DNA from 4 places in the Bacillus sp. JJ1533 genome. Region 1 is predicted to be linked to each of the others. Evidence: riboswitches for the same ligand, from Rfam matches in the RefSeq annotation. Region 1 holds a riboswitch; each other region holds the start of a gene.
The links. Region 1 has a riboswitch for S-adenosylmethionine ahead of V7138_RS00130 (YezD family protein). Riboswitches for the same ligand answer to the same signal wherever they lie in the genome.
Positions count from the first base shown of each region.

Region 1 (6,251 bases):
TAAATCCATCTACTCCGGTTTCTGCCACCCAACTCTCTAAATCATCTGCAACCTGTTCCGGGCTTCCAACCGTGACGGGACCTAATCCACCAATTCCGGTATACTTTTTAATTTCTTCGACCGTCCAATTTTTATCAGAATCAATTCTCGTAAAGTTTTCTACGGTTGACTGAATCGCGTCATTTTTTACAAACTTAAGATTTTCATTCGGACCATATTCCGAAAAGTCAATTCCTGTCCAACCACCCAAAAGCGCTAGCGCTCCTTCATAACTTACATGTTTTTGATAATCATTGAACTTTTCATATGCTTCTTCTTCAGTCCGGCCAACAATCGGAGTGATACAAGCCAGGATTTTTATTTCCTCTGGTGCTCTACCAGCTTTTATGGCTTCTTCACGCAGTTTTTTTACAGAATGCTTTGCGGCATTTTTAGTCGGTGCCCCAATAAAGACTAATTCTGCATTTTTACCCGCGAAAGCACGCCCCTTTGAAGAGGTTCCTGCTTGATAGAGTACCGGTGTTCTTTGTGGGGATGGCTCGCATAAATGTGCACCCGGAACTTTATAATACTTTCCTTCATGGTTGATATCATGAACCTTACTTGGGTCTGCGAAAATTCGATTCTCTTTGTCTAGTAAAACAGCATCATCCTCCCAGCTACCTTCCCATAATTTATAGCAAACCTCTAAATACTCTTCAGCGATATCGTAGCGTTCATCATGTTTAATTTGGTCTTCCAACCCCATATTAACAGCTGCACTCTTTAAATATGAAGTGACAATATTCCAGCCTACACGCCCCTTCGTTATATGATCTAGCGTAGACATCCTCCGAGCAAATGTATAAGGATGCTCATGTGTGACAGATGCAGTGACTCCAAAGCCTAAGTGCTTTGTCACAGCAGACATTAAAGGAACGATTAGGGATGGGTCGTTAACAGGTGTTTGTGTACCTTGACGGATAGCCGCATCTCGAGAGCCTTGGTATACATCATACGGACCCAGTACATCTGCTAGGAAAATAGCATCGAATCTCCCCTTTTCTAAAATCTTCGCCAGTTCAATCCAATATTCGCTATCTTTATAGCGATAGGATTGATCCTCTGGATGGGTCCACAAACCTGGAGACTGATGGCCAACACAGTTCATATCAAATGCATTTAAATAAATTCTTTTCTTTGTCATTGTAATTAGCTCCTTTTTAATGAATGTTATAAAACAAAGTTCTTTTTCTGGTTTACTGCTTCAACAAAGTAATAAAGCTCCTTTTTCAATCTTTCTAAAACATTCACGTCGATTATCGGGTTGACGACTTGTGTTTTATCGATTTGGCAATCCTGGAAGTAAACTCCTTGGAGGCTTTGCCCCTTTAATGCTGCCAATAAAGGTTTGAGGCTGAAGTCAATCGCAAGTAAATGAGCTGGGCTCCCACCTGTCATGATTGGCAAAACGGTTTTTCTCGCTAATACATCCTGGGGAAGCAAATCCAATACCGCCTTCAGAACTCCTGTATACGCTGCCTTATAAACAGGTGATCCTACAATCACTCCATCTGCACTTTGAATGAATGAAGTTAGGTCCTTAAGGGCTGGACTATCAAACTTCAGATTAAATATGTCATCAGATGGAATATCTCTTACGGACACATGTGTAACAGAAAATCCTTCCTGCTTAAGTTTCTTGCCAGCATATTGCAGAACTAAATCTGTTCGAGAATTTTCTGAAGGGCTTCCCGATAAAATTACGATTTCGCTCATTTTGATCATCCTTTCTTTTTTTGCAAATCAAAAAGGCATCTTTATACAAAACGTCATAAATGGACGCTTTGAAAATAAAGATGCCTTTAGTCGTCTAATCGGCAATTATTTAGTATTTTTTGATAATTTTTGAGTTGAAGTGGATTTTTGTAATGAAAAACGCTTCTTTTCTGTCGCATCAATTTGAGTAATTTCCCCATCATGGACGGTAATTACAATAGATCCAAAATCCAGCTTTTCCAATGTTGATAAAATATGTTTCACCTTTGATTCATCAAGCTTCGCCACGTAACTCCCCCTCGTTGTAAAATGTGTATTATTTCATTGCCATTGGTTGACCAGTGCGGCAATAAATTCTTGGAGCAACATAAAAAACCCTCTTCTAGACAAGAAGAGGGCGTACGTAAATAGTTCAATACACTCTTCTTATCTTTCAAGCTTCACGCTTGCTGGAATTGGCACAGTACAAAATGTCTGTTGCCGAGGCATCGTCGGGCCAGTCCCTCCACCTCTCTTGATAAGAACTAACTGGTTATGAAGTTGTTGTTTGTTGATACTAAATTACACTCAAAACGTTTTTCTGTCAATCACTTTATTCAAAAATTTTCAAAAGAGGTAATTTTTAGTTATTTAGTCATGGTTACTGTGGGGACAAATTAGAACAAGTAAAGACCAGTAAATTCTTTGTAATGATTGTAGTAGAAACTTAATTCAAAGATTCCATGCACTAAAGCATAAGATACAATAAAACACTTTTATTGAAGGAGGAATGATGGATATTTTAGCGAAAATCAATTGTAAATTAAAAGGACATGATTTTGAAGAAATCAATCAGAAACCTGATGGTTGGGGATATATTGCAACCTATTTTATATGTAACCGATGTGGTCACGAAAAGGTAGTCACGGAGCGAGAGGATGATGTGTAAATGTTGACTAACATGTAAGGTTCGGTTTTTATCAACAACATTATCTTACGGCTTACATGAACAATAGCACGTTAAACAACCCTATTTAGCAGACATTAAAGTGCACTATGTAGGGTTGTTTTTATTACAATGTCCCGGTAGGCCTATATTAATAACCATGCTTACAGAGTTTTTTTAAGTTTGATCTTTTCTTTATATTGTCACAAAGTTATTCGTGGCCATATAGTTTATACTCTTGTTCAAGTTCACTTAAAGTTAATTCATAAAGATGCTTATCATTTTTCTTATAAATTCCTAGATTAATTAGCCTGATAATTAGTTCTTTCTTTTTTAATTGAACAGCGTTTCTTAAAAGATTCCCCATTTTTATCACCTCAATTTAGAAAAAAGCTATAAATCATGAATAAGTTTATGACTGAGTATATTATGTTGTCAGTAAAGTATTATCCAAACAGTTCTTTTCGACTTTCTTTTATTCTATCAACCTATATTTTTATTCTTCTTTGATTCTAGAGATTGTGTAGCTTAACTGATTGAAAACTTTATTTATCAGCCAAATTATACAAATGGAACTTAAGAAATAAGTGATTAGATAGCTTAAAATGACCAACATTTAAATTCCTCCATCATCATCATTTGACCTTATCCTCTGACTCTAGTCATTATAGACGAGGAATCTCTTGAAATTTGTCGATTTATCTAGAATTTACAACTCTTAATCGAATTGTTAACCTGCTTTAATAAAAGAAAAACTTGTAATTAATTCTTAACCCTTTGCGCTTTGAATATAAAAAAGGCCCCGAATCTTATAATTCGAGACCACAATAATAAATAATTTATAGATTAAGAAGTATTCGCCCAAGCTCATCCATATTTTAATATTATTATCCATGTGTATACTTCTAGTTCTATTACTTGAGGTTACTTAAAAAAACCTCATACTGTTCTCGAACAAAACCTTTTACAAGTTCAAGTTTTTCTTTCGTATTTATTACTTCAAACGGAACATAAATTTCATGTTTTTTTAATGCAAAACTTCTCATTTTTTCAATTTCAAAATCCAATAGTTTTTGAATTCCTTTCTGAATCTCTTTCCCTTTTAATGATTCCTTATTACCTGGATCGACATGGAGGATTAAACAGCTGTATCGTTTTTCTCCATACAGTGTGGCAAACTTCGGCATTTTCCCCCAAAAAAGGATTGGTTTCTATCCTAGTGTTAAACTTTTTGGGGCCAAGGTGAATTCCATTCGACCCAATCCACTTAGAAATTTATGTAGTTCACTAAATACATGTAATTCGTTCATTTATCTCTCTCCCCCTAGCATAATATTTTCATTTAATGTTAGATTAACTCCAAAAAAATAAAATGATAATAGCATATTCATTTTCCCACCTTTCACCCTTACAATCTTTTAACAAAGAATCAACTATTCTTTACAAATATTAAATGCCCTTGAAATATTGCTAGGTTAAGATTTCTATATCTATCGTACCATTTTGTATTTGGATAGAAAATAAAAGGTGGAGGCAATAAAATGCAGAGTCATAAAAAGCTTAAAATGTTCAGCAAAGTACTTTTAGCTGGTTTTTTACTAGGTTCAGCAAGCTCAATTATTGGTAATCAGGCACATGCAAAAATGGAAATTCAAAATCAAGATGAGGTTAAAAAGATTGCAGGCTATAGCATAGGTTCAATCAATGAAGATGGCGGTGTTGCTGAAATAGTTAAGTATAATGCTGCTAACCAAAAGTTTTACGTGATTAATGGCCATGGACAGACAATTGATATTGTGAGTCTAAAAGGTTTAACCTCTACGGACACAGTGCAGAAACTACAAAAAGAAAAGTCTATTAATATTGCAGACGCTGTGAACTCCGATACTTTTACTTATGGAGACTTAACAAGCATTGATATAAATAACTCACAAGATTTAATTGTTGCAGCGGTACAAGATGCGGATTATACAAAAAACGGAAAAATTGTTGTCATGAATCCTAATGGTGAAATTCAAAAAACGTTTGATGCAGGTGTTCAACCTGACATGGTTAAAATTACAACTAATGGAAAGTACATTTTATCAGCGAACGAAGGGGAACCACGTAATGGTCTTCGAGGGGAGGACCCTGAGGGATCAGTTACAATAGTTGAAACCACATCTGGAAAAGCGACACACCTTACCTTCAATGATGCAAGTGTGATTGATGATGATGTACATATTCGCAACAATGGTACAAAAGCAGATGCTAGTAAAGATTTTGAACCTGAATACATTGCGGTCTCAAAAGATGGTAAAAAGGCATATGTAACTCTACAAGAGAATAATGCGATTGCTACAATTGATATTCAAAAAGCCAAAGTTTTATCTGTTAAATCTCTAGGTTATAAAGACCACTCCATCGCAGGTAATGAATTGGATGCAGCAAGAAATGGTGAGATAGAATTTGAAAGACTACCAATTTTGGGAGCTTATATGCCCGATGGGATTGCACATGTAACCATCCGTGGTGTCGATTATCTTGTTACTGCAAATGAAGGAGATGCGACAGAGTGGCCTGAGGATGACTCGGATTTTATTAATGTTGCAGATTTTAAAGATGAAAAAGATAAAATTACACTTGACACAAGTCTGTTTAAAGGAATGACAGCAGAGGAAGCACAAGCAACATTCGAAAGTATGAAAAATTCAACGGATTTTGATAAGCTTGAAGTGCTAACAGATCGTGGAAATGATGCCATTTATACGTTGGGAGGGCGCTCTTTCTCTATTTGGAAGGCTGATACAATGGAACTCGTTTACGATAGTGGAAGTGATTTCGAAACGATCACTTCAAGCCGTTTCCCAGATGTATTTAACTGGTCTAATGACGATGATGCATTTGAAAAGCGTAGTACAAAAAAGGGACCTGAGCCTGAAGATGTGAAAGTTGGGATGATTGGTAATCAAGTATATGCATTTGTAGGACTTGAAAGAATTGGTGGAGTAATGACATATAACATTACCGACCCTCAGAATCCACAGTTTGCAAACTATAATAATACTAGAGACTTTTCACAAGCGATAGCTGGTGATGTATCACCTGAAGGACTAGAATTTATCGCACATAATGAAAGTCCTACTGGAAATCCACTTGTTTTAGTAGGTAACGAAGTAAGCGGCACTGTTTCTGTTAATGAAATCCAAGTAAAGCACGGGAAGCTTGGCAAAACACACCCCGCAAAGAATGGCAATAACGAATACAAAGTTAAATAAGAACATATCTAATACAAAGCTTAATTTCTTAAGGGAGAGGTTAAGCTTTTGTATTTTAAAGAATCTGTACAACTTTCAAAAAAATGGTGGGACACGGTACCTGTCCCCGCGTCCCACCCCTTTATACTAATCCGTATCGCCCTATCCGGAAAATCCGTTATAATCGCTTCGACTTGTAAAATTAGTAATCTTTCAATATCAGTTGGTTCATTGACAGTCTAGACCCCTAATTGATTATAGAGACCATGAAAATTCTTGACATTATTAGTAGTCATAAAACATAAAACACACTTCGCTTATCTCTTTAGAAA
Region 1 is NZ_JBALOV010000001.1:31,909-38,159, forward strand. It holds gene V7138_RS00120 (LLM class flavin-dependent oxidoreductase) at 1-1,186, opposite strand, end outside; gene ssuE (NADPH-dependent FMN reductase) at 1,213-1,758, opposite strand; gene V7138_RS00130 (YezD family protein) at 1,864-2,046, opposite strand; SAM riboswitch class I at 2,182-2,282, opposite strand; gene V7138_RS00135 (hypothetical protein) at 2,531-2,686, shown strand; gene V7138_RS00140 (Fur-regulated basic protein FbpA) at 2,895-3,050, opposite strand; gene V7138_RS00145 (hypothetical protein) at 3,598-3,870, opposite strand; gene V7138_RS00150 (choice-of-anchor I family protein) at 4,225-5,940, shown strand.

Region 2 (6,251 bases), on a different contig from region 1:
TTACCTCAAAAGGAATGGAGCTCGCAAAGTATATGTCCGAAGTCCTTGATGAAGATTGGACACGGATGCGCGGAATGCAGATTGAATCTGTAGGAATCAACAGTATTACGTACGATCAGGAATCTCAAAAGCTCATCAACATGAGAAACCAAGGGGCCATGCTCCAAGATCCATCTGTTCGTGAAGGATATGTGCAAGGTGCTATTGCAAGAGGCTTGGAGGCTGCTGGTTCCAATGAAGCTGGTTCTATGCAAGGATTTTTAGGCATGGGTATGGGAATGCAAGGTAGTAGCGGATTTATGGGTGCTGCTTCTGAAACCAATCGTCAGCAAATGCAGCAACAAGCACAGCAACCGCAAAGTCAACAGGGAGCAAACCCAAATCAATGGAAATGCTCATGTGGACACACGAACACTGGAAACTTTTGTTCAGAATGTGGTTCACCAAAACAGGAAGCTAAAAAAGACACATGGAAATGCCAATGTGGCCAAGAAAATAGCGGGAAGTTCTGTTCAAACTGCGGCAATAAAAAGCCTGAAGAACTAACATGCAAAAATTGTGGGTTTAAACCTACTAATCCAAATGCGAAATTCTGTCCGGAATGCGGAACACGTTTTGAACATTAATCAACCATATTCGAAAGATAAGAGGTGATATCGGTTGGGGGTTGTAGTATATAAATGTATAAACTGTGGGGGACCATTAGCATTTAAGGCAGATACCCAAAACTGGACCTGTGATTACTGCTTAAGTGAATTCACCGAAGCAGATGTGAAACATTTTGTTGATAACGAAAAGGCTGAAGAAGAAGCCGAAACAAGTGAAGAGGCGTTACACCAAGCAAAGGAATTGGATCAAGAATTCAACGACAAAGCAACAGGCTATACGTGTAGCAGCTGTGGTGCAGAAATCGTAACCGATGACACAACTGCAGCAACGTTTTGTTATTATTGCCATAATCCTACGATTATTCCTAGGCAGCTAGAAGGAGAATACCGTCCTGAAAAAGTCATTCCGTTTAAAATTGACCGGAAGAAAGCGGAAGAATTATTTTTAAAATGGTGTAAAGGTAAGCCTCTACTTCCTAAATTCTTTACTTCAACTTCACAGCTAGAAAAACTATCAGGAATCTATGTTCCATTTTGGTTGTTTGATAGTAATACATCTGGAAGAATTGAAGGTGATGCGAGGAGAGTCAGAACCTATACAAGGGGAGATACAAGGTATACCGAAACAAAGCATTATAAGGTGATGCGAGAAGGAATCGCAAAATTCCGCGATGTACCAGCGGACGGTTCAAAGAAAATGGATGATGAGCTTATGTCCATCCTTGAACCCTATGATTATAAGGATTTAACTGATTTTTCGATGTCCTATTTATCTGGTTTTTTTGCGGAAAAGTACGATATGAACCAAAATGATGTGTACGGTAGAATCTCAAGCCTCCTTCGCAATAATGTGGGAACTTTACTTCAAGGGACAATCCATGGGTATAGTTCGGTTTCAATTCATAATACAAACGTCAGACTATCGAATGTTAAGGCGAAATATGTGCTATTACCGGTTTGGATGTTTACGTATCAATTTAAAGGCAAGACCTATGTCTTTGCGATGAATGGGCAAACAGGTAAAATTGCTGGGAACTTGCCAATTAGCATCGGTCAAGCAAGTAAGTGGTTTGGTATGATTTCAGCTAGTGTCTTTGCAGTCCTATCGTTAGGAGGGTTGTTTATATGGTAAAGAAAAAGCTTCTCATCCTACCATTTTTCCTCCTTACCTTTTTAATTTTAGTGATCCCTACATTTGCAAATACTGAAAAAATTTTTGATCAGGCTAATTTATTTTCGGACACGGAAAAAGTCGAACTACAGGATGAAGCTAATAGATTAAGTGAACAATTCCAAATGGATATCCGAATTGTCACAACGGATGACAGTGAAGGAAAATCAGCCAGACAATATGCAAGTGATTTTTACGACAGTCATGGGTTTGGATATGAGGAAACAGAGGATGGAATCTTGTATTTAATTGATATGGATAATCGCGAAGTGTATATCTTTACAAGAGATAGGATTGTTGATTACTTCCCGGACTATACCATTGAAGAAATTCTTGATCACGTTTATCCATATTTAATCGAGGAAGCATTTGGTGACAGTGCAAAAGCCTTCTTGACAGATCTTGAGGCCACGATGAATGCCGGGATTCCTGAGGGATCAATCTCTAATGCGGGATATGCTCAGTCAGAGGGCTCTTATACATCTAGTAGAAACTCACAAGGGGAATTGGTCAAAGAACTCTTAATCTATTTTGCGATTGCAATTGGGATCGGAGTGATATCCGTTGGAACAATGGCCATGTTTAATAGAGGCCGTTCCACAACAACGGCCCATACGTATCTAGACTCAAATTCGTTCAAAGTAACAAATAAAATGGATCGACATTACAACACAAGCATTACACAGCAAAAAATTCAACGAAATTCAAATAGCGGTGGAGGTTCCTCTTTTTCTGGCGGAGGCGGTGGCCGATCTGGCGGAGGGGGAAGAGGGTTTTAGGAAGCATGAGGAGACTAGGGCCTCATGCTTTTTTCTGTTTGAAAAAATGGTAGAGTGTAATGAAATTATTTCACGATAACACATTAATTCACTAAGAATAATTTATTTCCCAAAGCTTTCAACGTGGACTTTAGTGAGGTTTAATAGAGGGCGTTTAAGAGCAAAAAATATTTGCGCGATTACATGGTTTTCTAATTTGTAATTATACTGCAAAGAATTTTTTCTATAGCCTGTAGCAGTGGTGGTATATATACACCTGATGAATTAATAAGGAAAGTCACTGGTGAAGGCTTAAATGCTACTTATCTAGTGAACTATTTAGATGAAAAGTATTCAAAAGTCTATTCACTATCTTAACTTTTGTAATGCAAATAATTAGGACTATCCAGAAAAGTAAATTTTCAATGACTTTTCTGGGTAGTCCTTTTTTATCAGTTTTGTCTGTGATTTACAGTTTAGAAATTTTTCCACCTTATGGATGAATTATTAGAATGCGGATGTCCGTCAGATTGAGCTTTAAAATGTGCATATTCTAACTCGGATAAAGTTAATTCAAAAAGATGCTTTCCATCTTTTTTATATTGATCAAGATCTAGTAATTTATTAATTAGCTCGTTCCGTCTTTTTTCAAAAGAATCTCTTAGTAAACTCATATTAAAATCCTCTCCCTTTACAAATATTTTTCATTGAAAATCATTGAAAAGATAAGGAGAGGATTTTTAGTTAGGGTGTACCTCAACTTATCTTTCAAGCTGAAAGCTTGCAGGATTTAGCACAGTATTCTTATGAATCTGTTGCTGAGGTTTCTATGGGCCAGTCCCTCCACCTCTCTAGATAAGCGTTTATTTTTTTGTCTATAGTATCTTAAGTTTAAACCTAATATTCCGATGTGTCTACTATGACTATACATAAAAAAGATGTTAACTAAAATATTCGACATTAGACGGAGCCCAAGACAAAAAATAGGCGATGCAATCAGGCACAATACCCAATTACCGCACATAATTTGTTGAGGAAAGTCTTTGAAATATTTCCAATATAACTTGAACACATTACTTTTCTATTTGTTCGTTCTGTTTCATTTTAAAGTGCTTTCATATCAAATTACATTATTAAACGGAGGTTATATACGTGAACAATTTTCAAAATGAACTCCAAATGTTGAACCTTGGAGATTTTCATTCGAGTGAGGCAGTTCCTTGGGACCCAAACCAGTATTATTATGATGAATCTGCCCGACAAATAAGTGGATTTGGTGGATTTGGACGTTGTTCTAGTTGCTTTAGTTGTTTTAGGTGCTTTAACTGCTTCTTCAGTTGCTTTAATTGTTTCCGTTGTTTTAGTTGCTTTAGTTGCTCTCATTGTGGTGGACGCTGTGGAGGTGGACACCGTTGTGGAGGCGGCGGACGCTGCGGAGGTTACTAAATCAAAATAAAATATAAAACATATCCAGCCTATTGAAAAGTGCAGCCCCTGAAAAAATACATTAGGGGCTATCCCTTTGTGATTAGACATAATAGACAAATTTCACTACATAGGATTATAGTGACAGTTATCGTACAGAATCTCAAGCTGGATTTAAAGTAAAGGAGGAGCGCAATGACAAAATTAACCCCTTCTATGCGTCTCAAGGTAAAAAGAGACACGTTTTTTCTCCCTTATGAAAACAGCGGTGTATATTTTCGGAACAACACAATTTCGTTCCGTATGGAAGGAAATACAATCGATAAGTGGATTGAAAAGCTAATACCGATGTTCAATGGAGAGTACACTTTGGGGAATTTAACAGAAGGATTACCCGACCCATACCGAAAGCGGGTATATGAAATTGCGGAAGCACTGTACCGCAATGGATTTGTTAAGGATGTAAGTCAAGACTTGCCACATCAATTGCAATCACAGGTTATGAAGAAATATGCATCCCAAATTGAATTCCTGGAAAATTTCGGGGATTCCGGCGCTTACCGCTTTCAAGAATATCGGCAGTCAAAAGTTTTGGCAGTTGGTTCCGGTCCATTTTTAGTATCGTTGGTATCTGCATTACTCGAATCGGGATTACCGAAGTTCCATGTACTAATTACTGACCAAGAGTCTACTAATAGAAAGAGATTGTATGAACACGTCGAACACGCACGTCAAACCGACCCCGAGGTAATGATTAATGAAATAACCCTTCAAAAGGATGTCATGAGTTCATGGAGGGAAATAGTGCAAGAGTTTCAATTCATTTTGTATGTATCAAAAGAAGGTGATTTGGAGGAACTGCGTGCTCTTAATGAGATTTGTAAAAAAGAGAAGAAGGGGTTTCTCCCCGCTATTTGTTTAGAACACATGGGTATGGCAGGTCCTCTTGTGCTTCCTGAGTCAAAGGGATGTTGGGAATCTGCATGGAGAAGCATACATGAATCTGCGCTTCACAAAGAACAGCCGGCATCCAATTACTCTCAAGTAGCAGGAGCGATGTTAGCAAATGTAATCGCCTTTGAATTATTCAAAGAACTGACCAGAGTAACCGAATCGGAAAAAGAAGTTAATCAATTCTTCCTGCTTAATCTAAATACTCTGGAGGGAAACTGGCATTCCTTCATTCCACACCCTTTAGTGACGGAATTTGCAGAAGCTAGATGGATAAAGGATTTAGATCTACGGATCAACGATGCATCTAGCAGTGGTGATGTAGATAAATTATTTCTATTATTCAATCATTTGACTTCACCTGAAACTGGCATTCTTCATAGTTGGGAAGAAGGAGATTTAAAGCAGCTTCCCTTATCACAATGCCGGGTTCAGGCAGTCAACCCGTTGTCAGAAGGACCCGCTAAACTGTTGCCAGACATTATCTGTGCAGGCTTGACTCATGTTGAAGCACGAAGGGAAGCAGGATTAACAGGGATTGAAGCCTATGTGTCTCATCTCTTTAAAACTCTCCCACAACAGGAAGTAGATAAAGGAATTATAGAAAAAAACGAGTTTATCGGTGTAGGAATGGGAGAATCGTTAGCAGAAAGTGTTTGCCGGGGATTGCAAAAGTGTTTGGTTAAGGAGCTAAGTGAAAAAAATGACGAACAGAAGCATACTGTTTCACGTATAGAATTGAAATCAGTAGAAGATAAACACTGTCATTTTTATCTTCAGGTATTGAATAGATTGAATGGGGCACCGCTTATCGGCGTAGGAGAGAAGGTTTCTGGATTCCCTGTTGTTTGGATTAGAACTAATAACCGCTGGTATAGCGGTATAGGTTTTACTATCACAAGGGCATTGGAAAATGCATTACAGCACGCCATTATGAAGACAACAAACAGAGAGGATTTTCGCACAGCTCATTCATATGAAGGTTCATCCGTATTTCTGGAGCAAAATGTACCACTAAGCCTGGAAATACCTTCAAGTGAAGAGATGACACATTCAGAGATTTTAAAATCCGCAATAAAAGTATTAGAACGAAACAGCAGGCAAATCGTGGTATTTGAACTTGAATTTGAACCATTTAGCAAAAATGAATTGGTAGAGTTGCATGGTGTTATTTTAATAAAGGAGGAATCCACTTGAATGGTATCGTGGTGATTATCGGAGAAGGTTTTTTAGCGGATCACGTGTCCAAAGAATTAGCCTCCCATTTCATGTTAATTCGTCATCCCGATTTCGACTCAGGAATACCAGAAGAGGCTGATTTGGTTTTAGTATTACATG
Region 2 is NZ_JBALOV010000014.1:91,682-97,932, reverse strand. It holds gene V7138_RS07840 (SPFH domain-containing protein) at 1-626, shown strand, start outside; gene V7138_RS07835 (hypothetical protein) at 661-1,740, shown strand; gene V7138_RS07830 (TPM domain-containing protein) at 1,734-2,558, shown strand; gene V7138_RS07825 (Fur-regulated basic protein FbpA) at 3,014-3,211, opposite strand; SAM riboswitch class I at 3,296-3,399, opposite strand; partial or broken gene V7138_RS25270 (heterocycloanthracin/sonorensin family bacteriocin) at 3,717-3,869, shown strand; gene V7138_RS25265 (hypothetical protein) at 3,814-3,993, shown strand; gene V7138_RS07815 (putative thiazole-containing bacteriocin maturation protein) at 4,158-6,110, shown strand; gene V7138_RS07810 (TOMM precursor leader peptide-binding protein) at 6,107-6,251, shown strand, end outside.
Region 2: another riboswitch for S-adenosylmethionine. It lies ahead of V7138_RS07825 (Fur-regulated basic protein FbpA); the one in region 1 lies ahead of V7138_RS00130 (YezD family protein).

Region 3 (6,251 bases), on a different contig from region 1:
CGTATGTAGAACGAAATGATTTGCGGCGGATGCTGAAGCGGGTGATTGGAGGAACGCCTACAAAATATCCGGAACGTTATAAATGGAGGACACCATTGTATGAAATTGAAAAGCTTGAAGCCCCAGTGCTCATTATTCATGGAGAAAAAGATAAAAATGTATCTGTCAATCATGCCTATCGATTAGAAAAAAGGGTAAGGGAGCTTGGAAAAGAGGTAGAGAGTTGGTACTTTCCACAACATACTCACTATTTTCCGCCTCACGAGAACCGAGAAACAGTGAGACGCTTAACGGAATGGTTGAAAACAAGGGAATCAAAAACGAAAAAGCTCGAGGGATGATTACCTCGAGCTTAAAAGCTTATTCATTTAAATTCTAGGTCCGCCCAATTGTTCAATTTCCTTTGGAACATTGGAGAATTTTTTGAAATTTTCTTTGAATTTTAAAGCCAATTCTTTTGCTTTTACATAGTACGTACTTTGGTCCGCCCATGTTTTTGCTGGTTGAAGCACATCATCAGGAACACCTGGAATATGAATCGGGATTTCTAATCCAAAAATATCATTTTTCACGGTCTCAGCATGAGTAAGTTCGCCTTCTAAAGCTGCTTGAACCATTGCGCGCGTATATGATAGCTTCATGCGGTTTCCAACTCCATACTCTCCGCCAGTCCAGCCAGTATTGACTAAGAATACTTGAACATTGTGCTCATCAATCTTTCTTCCAAGCATTTCGGCATACTCAGTTGCAGCAAGTGGAAGAAAAGGAGAACCAAAGCAAGTTGAAAATGTCGCTTCTGGTGCTGTAACTCCTCGTTCAGTTCCTGCAAGCTTACTCGTATACCCACTTAAGAAATGGTACATCGCTTGTTCTTTTGTTAGCTTGCTAATCGGAGGTAATACACCGAAGGCATCTGCTGTTAGGAATACGATGGTATTCGGGTGACCTGCTATACTCGGTACGATAATATTATCAATATTATCGATTTGGTAGGCAGCTCTTGTATTTTCAGTTAGTGAATTATTATCATAATCTGCAATTCTCGATTCTTCATCTACAATGACATTTTCTAAAACAGAGCCAAAGCGAATCGCGTCAAAAATTTGGGGTTCCTTTTCACGTGAAAGATTGATGCATTTCGCATAGCAGCCACCTTCTATATTAAATACGCCAGAGCTAGACCAACCGTGCTCATCGTCTCCAATTAGACGACGTTTTGGATCGGCAGAAAGAGTCGTTTTTCCTGTTCCAGATAGACCAAAGAAAAGTGCAACATCCCCTTCTTGGCCTACATTTGCAGAGCAGTGCATGGACAGAATATTTTGCTCAGGAAGTACATAGTTCATCACAGAGAAGATTGATTTTTTTATTTCACCAGCATACTCTGTGCCTCCTATTAAAACAGTTCTTTTTTCGAAGGAAATAATAATGAAGGTTTCAGAGTTTGTGCCATCGGTTTCCGGGTCTGCTTTGAAATTTGGTGCACTAATGACTGTGAATTCAGGTTGATGTGTTTTTAAATCTTCTTCGGTTGGCCGAACAAACATTTGCTGCGAAAATAGATTATGCCACGCATATTCGTTGATCACTTGAATTGGCATACGTACTTTTTTATCAGCTCCTGCATACCCATTGAATATAAAAATTTCATCTTTTTCCTTCAAGTATGAAAGTACCTTTGTGTAAAGGTTTTCAAATACAGCTTCAGAAATAGGTTTATTTACCTTACCCCAGTCTATTCGATCCTTCGTAGATGCTTCTTCTACGATGTATTTGTCTTCTGGTGATCTTCCTGTGTATTTCCCGGTAGTTGCACATACAGCCCCAGTCGAAGTAAGGATTCCCTCTTGTCTAGCGAGTACTTTTTCAACTAAAATAGGAACAGATAGGTTATGAAGTGCATTTTTTCCATTCACTAATTCTAATAGCTGCTCATTTGAAACTTCAACTGAATTCATGTAAAACCATCCTTTATTTTTTTTTATATAATCAAATTTTACAATTAGTATAACACATTAATAAAAATAGTCTATACTATTTAACGTATTTTACGTAACATATGTATAAAAAGTGCGTGCATAATCTAAAATAGTTCTTTATAATCCATTTGTTTTTAAAATTTGTCTTTTTCATAAATTAGCGTGATACACTTCAATATCAAATTTTATTGAAATTAGGTTGACATGAAAAGGATGACTGCGTTATGATATTTCATTGAACGGATACTCTCTTATCCCGAGCTGGCGGAGGGACAGGCCCAATGAAACCCGGCAACCATCACTTTTCTTGCATGGCAAATGAATTTTTGTGAAACCTATAAATAATAGGTCTCCTTTTCAAAAAGTGATAAGGTGCTAACCTGAGCAAGGCATGACCTTGATCGATAAGAGTGAAAGGCGAGATAAATGATAATACCTTTCCTCAAATAAGCAGGGAAGGTTTTTTATTTCTGTTATGAGAACCATTCATGTTTTAATCATGTTACTTATAGCGTTTATTTGTGTACATCACAGATAACTACTCAACGTATGCTGTATTATACTAGAAGGTTAATATAGGATAGAAAATCGTGAAGGTAACAATACTAAGGGAATGAGTACCGTATCAATGAATGTCAGAATTTGAAGATTATCAAATTCTGAATCCGAAAAAGGAGGAAGCGTTTGTGACAACTAGACGCCGTTTATTTACTTCTGAGTCTGTTACGGAAGGCCATCCAGATAAAATCTGTGACCAAATTTCAGATTCTATTTTAGATGCCATCTTAGCAAATGATGCAAATGCACGCGTAGCGTGTGAAACTTCTGTTACTACAGGTCTTGTACTTGTTGCGGGAGAAATTACAACCTCTACATATGTAGATATCCCAAAGATTGTCCGTGAAACGATTAAAGAGATTGGTTATACTCGTGCAAAATACGGATTTGACTATGAAACATGTGCAGTTTTAACATCGATCGATGAGCAATCTCCAGATATTGCGATGGGGGTTGACCAAGCGTTAGAAGCTCGTGAAGGTCAAATGACAGACGCACAAATCGAAGCAATTGGTGCAGGGGACCAAGGCTTAATGTTTGGTTATGCTTGTAATGAAACGAAAGAGTTAATGCCTCTTCCAATTTCATTGGCTCACAAGCTGTCACGCCGATTGACGAAGGTTCGTAAAGATGAGATTCTTCCATACTTACGTCCTGATGGAAAAACTCAAGTTACTGTTGAGTACGATGAAAATAATAATCCAGTCAGAATTGACACAATTGTTATTTCAACTCAGCACCATCCGGAAATCTCATTAGAACAAATTCAACGTAATCTAAAAGAACATGTCATCAATCCAGTAGTTCCAAGTGAATTAATTGATGAAAATACAAAATATTTTATTAACCCAACTGGGCGTTTCGTAATTGGCGGTCCACAAGGTGATGCTGGCTTAACTGGCCGTAAAATCATTGTTGATACGTATGGTGGTTATGCACGTCATGGTGGTGGCGCATTCTCAGGTAAGGATCCAACGAAAGTTGACCGTTCTGCTGCATATGCTGCGCGTTATGTTGCGAAAAACCTTGTTGCGGCGGGCTTAGCTGATAAATGTGAAGTGCAGCTTGCGTATGCAATCGGTGTTGCACAACCAGTATCTATTTCTGTTGATACATTTGGAACTGGTACAGTGTCTGAGGATGTACTTGTAGAATTGGTTCGAAACAATTTTGATTTACGTCCTGCTGGTATTATTAATATGCTGGATCTTCGTCGTCCAATCTATAAGCAAACTGCTGCATATGGTCACTTTGGCAGAAACGATCTCGATCTGCCATGGGAGCGTACCGACAAAGCAGAAACACTCAAAGCACAGGCTGTAAAATAAGATAAAAAAGCTCACCGATTTGGTGAGCTTTTTGGTTCTTACTTCATTTTTTAGTGTCGAGTTCAAGGCGCCGTTCACTTTTCTTTTTGTAATTGTTTATAATGCTTACCTTTTTCCACATATTCACGGCGAATTCTCGCCATGTCCTTCTTATCGTCGTCGTTTAGTTCACGAATTACTTTAGCAGGTCTCCCAAAGGCAAGTGTGTTTGGTGGGATTTTTTTACCTTGTGGAACAAGGCTTCCAGCCCCAATAAAGGCACCTTCGCCAATCTCAGCCCCATCCAGAATAATCGAACCCATCCCGATTAGGGCATTTTTACGGATAATTGAGCTATGGAGAATCACCTGATGTCCAATTGTGACATCATCTTCGATTATCAAAGGATTGTTTGGACTTTGATGCAGGGTCGAATTGTCTTGAATGCTTACTCTTTTTCCAATCAAAGTTGGTGCCACATCACCCCGGATAACGGTATTAAACCATATATTTGTTTCTTCCCCAATTTTTACGTCCCCCGTGACAGTTGCGTAATCAGCAATGAATACAGTGTCTGCAATTTCAGGATATTTCCCTTTGTATGGATAAATCATAATAGGTACATCCTTTCTTAATTGTTTGATATTCGATAAAAAATCAATTAAGGTTAGTGTATCAACTTTCATAAGTATCGTAAATTGACATATTATCGATGTTGCTAAAATTTAGAGGTGATATCTATGGTTCCAACACAACCAATTAGTTTAATGAAGAAAGTGTATAGTGAGGTATTTCCAATTGTCCATCGTGAATTAGCGGTTTGGAAAAGGAAAGCGGAGGAGATACCAAATGAAGAGCTTCGCAAGCAGGCCTTGGCAAGTATCGATTCAAAAACCTTTCACTGTGAAGGCGGATCTATCCTTGCTTTACTTTCAGAAGGAAAAATAGAGGAATGTATTCGTTTTATTGTTGCGTATCAAACGATTAGTGACTATCTAGATAATCTCTGTGACCGCAGCACCTCATTAGACCCTGTTGATTTCCGTTCACTTCATGATTCCATGCCGGATGCATTACAGCCAGGGCAGCCAACAAAAAATTATTATCAATACCGCGATGAGCAGGATGATGGTGGCTACTTAGAAAGCCTAGTTAAAACCTGTCAGGATGTTCTTCAAAACATTAAACATTACGATAAAATAGCTGATTATTTACAGGAGCTAGCCAGTTATTATTGTGACCTTCAAATACATAAGCATGTAAAAGTAGAAGAGCGTGTACCGAGGCTCGAGAGCTGGTTTAAAAGCCATCAAGATCATCTTCCAAGTATGGCATGGTATGAATTCTCAGCTTGCTCTGGTTCAACACTGGGCATTTTTTGCTTAGTTGCTTACGCGTTTCATGAGGAATTCAAAGAAGAAATTGCGGTTAAAGTTCGAAATGGTTACTTTCCTTACATACAAGGGCTCCACATCCTTCTCGATTATTTCATTGATCAAGAAGAGGACCGCCAGGGTGGGGATTTAAACTTCTGTTTTTACTATTCACATGAAAACGAGCTAGTCGACCGCCTTAAACATTTTATCAATGAAGCGGATAAGCATACAGCCGGTTTGCCAAATGAAAAATTCCATCGAATGATCAATCGTGGCTTACTTGGTCTCTATTTATCAGATGAAAAGGTTCGAACACAGCGAAGTGTCTTAAAAATTGCAAAAAAAATGATTAGGCTTGGCGGGAAGACGTCCTTTTTCTTTTATGTGAATGGACGGGCTTACCGCAAATTTCAGCATGTATTTGGATAAGAAAAGCTCCAGGCGCCCGCTTATCGGCGCCTGGAGCTAGACATTGAAACAACGTAAAGCATTTTGGTGCTCTATCTTTTTTCGATTGCGATAATAAACGGCGGATTATTCATTTGATTCATAAATCGGTACATTAGTACATGGGCACGATTTTGATCAAGTGTTGAACAATACTCTATCAGACGATCTCGTTCAAGAGCCCCTTCTTGATGACCGTGATAGACAACAAGGACAATAACACCTTCAGGTTTCATAAGAGATAGTAATTGCTCAATCGCTTCAATCGTGGAATCTGGCTTTGTGACAATTTCCTTGTTGCCACCAGGCAGATATCCCAGATTAAAGACGGCACCTGCAATTTTGCCATGGGCTTCTGTTGGGATTGTCGTTAACATTTGATTATGGCTTTCATGAAACAAGCTAACACAATCCAATAACTCTTCATCTTTGAGACGGGAAGTTGTATTTTCAACCGCTTCTTTTTGAATATCAAAGCCGAAAACACGTCCACTTTTACCCACTAAAGAGGCAAGGAACGCAGTGTCGTGGCCATTACCGATCGTTGCATCAACGGCATAATCGCCCTCATTAACAGCATGTTT
Region 3 is NZ_JBALOV010000006.1:91,098-97,348, reverse strand. It holds gene V7138_RS04020 (alpha/beta hydrolase family protein) at 1-341, shown strand, start outside; gene pckA (phosphoenolpyruvate carboxykinase (ATP)) at 369-1,958, opposite strand; SAM riboswitch class I at 2,228-2,390, shown strand; gene metK (methionine adenosyltransferase) at 2,666-3,865, shown strand; gene V7138_RS04005 (gamma carbonic anhydrase) at 3,940-4,458, opposite strand; gene V7138_RS04000 (tetraprenyl-beta-curcumene synthase family protein) at 4,585-5,649, shown strand; gene V7138_RS03995 (class I SAM-dependent methyltransferase) at 5,721-6,251, opposite strand, start outside.
Region 3: another riboswitch for S-adenosylmethionine. It lies ahead of metK (methionine adenosyltransferase); the one in region 1 lies ahead of V7138_RS00130 (YezD family protein).

Region 4 (6,251 bases), on a different contig from region 1:
CCCTAAAATTTTCAAACCGGTCAAATATTTAATGGCAATGCCTTTTATTCAAATTTACAATCAAAACCAGACGTCTTAAAAAATTGTATATCTTTTTTGACTATTTACTCAAATCTTATATTTTTGGATATTTCAGGATATTTAGGGATTAAACATGTTGTCGTTTGTTGAGTAGGAGGATATGTAAACATCCTCGTTTAGATTTATGTATGCTCCCAATCGCTCGCAATCACCGGAACTTCCCGAACGCTCGTGCGTCTTTCCATTTAAGTGGTAAGTTGTAACTTTTCCAAAATAAAAAAGAGAGGATTTCAATCCTCCCTTTTATTGGGTTATGTTATACTATTGTAAATTCAATCAACTACATTTCCATAAGGTCGCTTTTTATACTTTTTCTTAAAGCCTCGAATGAGGTTTCTTTTTACATCATTCGGTTCATCAACGGGTAGTTCCTTCCAACAAATGATCAAGTCATGGTTATTTTCAATTTGCCAAACATGCCTTCCACCAGAGTGAGCAACATTTTTACCAGTACCAAACTTCACGAATTGTTTGATTCTTGAATTCAGTGTTGCAGTACTTTTTCCACCACCGGCTTTGCCAATATAGATTACCTTCGTATCAGAAACCCAATTATCTCTCAACTCTTCAATCGGCACGTTAGGGTCCTTCCCTTTGAAAAAGCCACCTGACCCCTTTGTTACAAATTCCGGACAACAATCAGGCGTGTAAAGAACCATATAAACCCCTCTATTATGGGGAATAATCGAATGATCGTTGATCAATTGACTAACTGAAAGATACCCTTCAAACCCGTATTCTTTGATCGATTTAAAATTGTTAAAATCCAACTTTTCACCTCATTTAATCGAATATTCAGGCAAGGCGCTGTTATACCATCTTATTTTCTACATATCCATTAAATTACCAAAATAATAATTTAACTTAGATTTAGAAAAAAAAGCACCCCATGATGAGGTGCTGTAAACCAGTGCGACTACTTTTATGAAAATAGGTATCAAACCAACTTTTTCTTCCTTTTTTCTGTTACCAAGATATTCATAATAATTACCACAAACATCAACACAAAAGATGCCATACTAATCATCAGTATTCGTTCAACACTCCACTCTGTAAATCTGGCAAAAACATCAGGGATAATCAGGAATGCTGGTATCCAAATCGGAAACCACATTTTGCTCCAAATCGCCGTTCCAATAAAAATACTAGTGCAAATCACAATCACAACTACCTCTGCAGTTGGTCCTCCTACATAAAAAGGCTTAACAAATATGGCACTCACAGCAATTATAAGAATCGCTAAGGTTGTTACAATCATACTGGCTATTACTCCACCAAGAAAAAACTTCTTCTTTGAATATTGCTTCCGACCCGCATTCTGTAAAAAATAGACGTAAACCCCAAGCATTAACACAGCTAAAATAGGCATCCCCAAGACTTGAATAATATTTAATTCAAATTCTCCTCTTATGGCGGGTCCTATGAGGAAATAGGCAATTGCCCCAAGAAAAAAGAGTGGAAGGAATTTTACAAGTTGTTTATAATCTGTCTTCATTTCCTGTTTCAAAGATGCCATATATTCTTCTGGTGTTTGATCAATAATATCATCTATGCTTCTCCCGCTTTTCTCTACTACGATGAGATGATCCTTCAATTCTTCTGTTAATTCCTCAATTTCCTGATCATTTTTTCCTGACATCATTAAGTACATTCTGAGATTGTCGATAAATGCTTCACTTTTGCTTGATAGCATAGCCTTACCTTCCTTTCAGTAATTTGTTTACCGGTATTGAAATTTGCTCCCATTCTTCGGAAATGATTTCTAATGCCTCTTGACCTTTTTCAGTCAAAAAATAATACTTCCGATTTGGACCTGATTCTGATGGTCTCATTTCTCCCAGAATGAGCCCATTTTTCTGGAGTCTTAATAAAATCGGATAAATGGTTCCTTCACTTACATCTGCTAAGCCAATATTCAGCAGTTTTTGCGAAAGTTCGTAGCCGTAGATAGGCTCTTTTTCGATTACAGCCAACACACATCCATCCAAGATTCCCTTTAACAACTGGCTCCTTATTGACATTTCATCATACTCCCTCCCCTAGTATGTTATACAAGGTAGTAGACAAAAAATAAAGTTAATCTCAGGTAGTTGGTAAAACAAGATAGTGGATTTAAAAAAACAACTATCTTGTTAAACAAAGTAGTTGTTTTTAGTGTAAAATTATTTCATTTTTTTGTCAATAGATTTTTTAAAATAGACACATTAAACGTTCCAGTTACTTCTCATCGTAAGCGTTAAGGGCATTCACACTATGTGCCAATGCAGCTCCTGCTTTTAAGGCAACAGCTACGAAAATAGCTTCTGAGAGTTCTTCTAAATCAGCTCCTGCTTTTTTTGCATTCTTCGTATGAAGGTCGATGCAATACGGGCAACCTGTTGTATGTGCGCATGCAACAGCAATCAACTCTTTGTCCTTTTCAGATAAGTTTTTCGCTTTGATCGACTTACTGTCAAAATCTATAAATGCTTTAAATGCCTCGCCATTCAAATCTGCAAATTCTTTCAGTCTTGCAAAATAGGATGCCTTATACAGTTCTTCATCACCATTTCCATCATATGCATTGAGTGCATTTACTCCATGCGCTAAAGAAGAACCTGCCTTTAATGCTGTCGCAACAAAAATTGCTTCTGCTACTTCTTCTTTCGTTGAGTCATTCTTTTTCGCATTTCCAACATGTAAATCTATGCAATATGGGCAACCCGTGATATGTGCAACAGCCACGGCAATTAGTTCCTTTTGCTTTACGGAAAGTCTTCCTGCGGCTAATGCTTGACTATCAAATTTAATGAAAGATTGAAAGATTTCTGGCGCATACTGTTTCAATTCTGGAAGTCTACCGAAATATTCTTTTCTGTATAAACTTGTCATTTGTAAATCTCTCCCTTTAAATTTTTCACCAAATTGAATATCATTTTCGCATGAATTTCACCTATGTTATAAATTCAAAAAACCCCTTCCGATGAGGAAGAGGCATTATGTATATCCACACTCATCTTTCAAGCGCATGCTTGCTGGAATTAGCACCTTGTTACATCTATCATAACGGTTGCTGCGGGATCAACGGACCAGGTTCCTCCCCCGACTCTTGATAAGAGAAAATGTATTTAATTTGGTATTATTAATTACCTTACATGAATGAAGAAGGGATTGTCAACTGAAATATTGGATTATTTTGAAAACCGTATCTATATCCTGAAAGGAATTACAAACCACCTATCCATAACGTAAACATGGTAAACTGCTCTGGTACCCAGCTTGGGTCAATATTGGCTATCCTTTTGTCCAATCTCATTTATTGGTTCAATGGCCACTCCTCTTGATTTTCCGCCATATCCCAAAACATGTACTCGAACAAGCTTGTTTTGACGACTATTTCTTCTAACGCTGCTAAATCTCGTTCTGGTTTTCCAGTTGTGATTTGATTGATGAGAGTCTTACAATCTTCTGCCAACGCAGTAAATTCATTGGACGAATACATTTTGACCCACTCTCCATAAAATTCATGGTTGGTAGCTCCTGGCCATTTTGCCAGTTCTTTTCCAATGAAGTTATAGCTCCAGGCACAGGCAAGGACAGCTGCGACAACATTTTCAACACCACCAAGTTGGGCCACATTCAACATGTAACTTGTGTATGAAGTAGTAGTTGATGCGGGCTTAGTTGCCTCAAGCTCCTCAGGAGATATTTCAAATTTTGCTGCATATTGGCGGTGAAGATCCATTTCGATCTCAAGTGTGCCATGTAAAAGATTTGCAAAAATAGACATCGTTTTTAAATCCGGTGACTTTGCGCTACCTAACGCAAATAGACGGGAATACTCAATCAGGTACACGTAATCCTGCTTCATATAATGCTTAAATTTTTCCTTCTCCAACCAACCTTCGCCGATTCCTTTCACAAAGGGATGCTCCAAATACGAATTCCAAATCGGCTCAACTCGATTCCATAAACGATCTGTAAATTGACTGCTCACTCTCATTTCCCCTTCCTTGTTGTTGACATTGGGGAGAAAAAAGAAGACCCACCACTAGTGAATAGAGATGGGTTCGGTAAATAATCGTTTTCACGAAAAAATTCCAACTCCACTTCCCTACGCTAGTGTTACCCAGATCAGGTTCAAAGGGTCGATATTTCTATCTCTCAGCAAATACATGCTCCCCTAGTCGAATTGCTAGATTATTAAGTTACTATATATTAGTTAAACATAGCCGGTGAAAATAAGCAAATGTTCGGAAGATTTTCAGCTATTCTATGTGCAAACAAGCAAAAAATCTTCCAAGAAGGAAGATTTTTTTATGTTAGATTCGGATACCCTTGCTGTCTTAATGCCTCGTACACTAATATGGCTGCTGTATTCGAAAGGTTGAGTGAACGAACATGTTGACTCATTGGGATTCTCAAAAAGTGATTTTTGTGTTTTTCTAGTAAATCTTTTGGTAAACCCGTTGTTTCTTTTCCAAACATAAAATAATGTTCCTTTGAAACATCACTGAAATCAAAGCCGGAATGTGTTTTTTTACCAAATGTCTCTATATAGTAAAACTCACCTTGATTTTTCGAAAAAAAGTCGTCTAATGAGTCATAATACGTTATATTTACAGAATCCCAGAAATCGAAACCCGCTCGTTTGATCATTTTTTCATCAGTTGAAAAGCCAAGTGGTCGAATTAAATGCAAGGCTGTATCCGTTGCAGCACATGTGAGTGCAATGTTTCCAGTATTAGCCGGAATATCTGGTTGATAGAGTACAACATGTATTGCCAAGATGGTCACTCCTCATTGTATTTTACCCTCCAAATTATAACATACCTTTGATAAATGCCGTTAAACCATGGACAATTAACATTTGGTTTCCGCCAAGACTTGGAAAGTAACAGCCAATCTATGACTATCTATGTCTTTTTCTTATACTTTCTCATATTTTGGGTATGTTATTTGTATGGATAAAATATTACTGATTAACAACATTTTATAATTTTGGTGTAAAATCTGATTTCTATTTTATGATTACTTTAATCAGAACTATTGACAAAATCGGAGGTATTTTCTTTGGGGATTTTTAAAGAAAATAATAATAACACTAACAAGATAACCGCTGCTGAAGTATCCGCACTCTGGCTTCAGTATATGGGTGATAGTATGGCTATATGTGTTTACAAATATTTTCTTAATATTGTTGAAAACAAGGAGATTAAATCAATATTAGAATTGTCATTGCAATTAGCTGAGAGCCAAGTAAAGCAGATCAGCAAACTCTTAAAAAATGCTAATTTTAAATCCCCAATCGGATTTACAGAGAGCGACGTAAATGTTAACGCCCCTCGACTGTTTTCTGATGAATTTTTATTGTTTTACTCTTATATCATGACAATCCATGGACTAACCGCTTATAGTTTAGCAATTACAAACGCAGAACGAAAAGACATTCAAAATTATTTTTTTGAATGCTCAAAATCTTCTAAGGAACTATTCCAAAAAATAGTGGAATTAGCGAAAAATGAGCCGAAATTTACAAGTGTACCATCCATTCCTTCACCAAATGGGACTGAGTTTCTCGAATCAACAGGTTTCGTTTCGAATTTAATTGGTGACAAAAGACCACTTAATAGTTCGGAAATCAGCACTCTTTTCTTTAATTCAACGAAAACTGGCTTTATCAAATCATTAAGCTTGGCCTTTAGTCAGGTTGCGAAGATGGAAGAAGTTCGCAATTTTATGATAAAAAACGTTAAATTAGCCGGAAAAGATGCCGATAGTTTTGATGCAATCTTGAAACAGGATCATTTACCAATACCTGAAAAATGGGATGCCGAGGTTACAGACTCAACTGAAAGTCCATTTTCGGACAAATTAATTATGTTTCATGCAGGCTTTTTAGTGAATGCTAGTCTTTCTTACTATGGTGCATCATTAGGCTCTACTTGGAGGTCGGATATCATCCTAAACTATTCCAAAGTCTTTACCCATGCTATGGAAGCGGGTGCTTTATCATACAAAATTATGGTGAAACATGGATGGTTAGAAAAACAACCTGAAACGATAGACAGAAAATCGTTGGCAAAAGGTTCAAATAAGGAAACAAAATAAGGAGAGATTGACTGGTCTCTCCCTTCTCCTATTACACGAGTGTCCTTTTTTGACTTGAATCTCCCTTAATTGACATTCAT
Region 4 is NZ_JBALOV010000013.1:150,782-157,032, forward strand. It holds gene V7138_RS07340 (hypothetical protein) at 354-851, opposite strand; gene V7138_RS07345 (HAAS domain-containing protein) at 1,019-1,774, opposite strand; gene V7138_RS07350 (PadR family transcriptional regulator) at 1,779-2,102, opposite strand; gene V7138_RS07355 (carboxymuconolactone decarboxylase family protein) at 2,299-2,952, opposite strand; SAM riboswitch class I at 3,071-3,179, opposite strand; gene tenA (thiaminase II) at 3,377-4,063, opposite strand; TPP riboswitch at 4,155-4,255, opposite strand; gene trmL (tRNA (uridine(34)/cytosine(34)/5-carboxymethylaminomethyluridine(34)-2'-O)-methyltransferase TrmL) at 4,378-4,848, opposite strand; gene V7138_RS07370 (DUF3231 family protein) at 5,134-6,171, shown strand.
Region 4: another riboswitch for S-adenosylmethionine. It lies ahead of V7138_RS07355 (carboxymuconolactone decarboxylase family protein); the one in region 1 lies ahead of V7138_RS00130 (YezD family protein).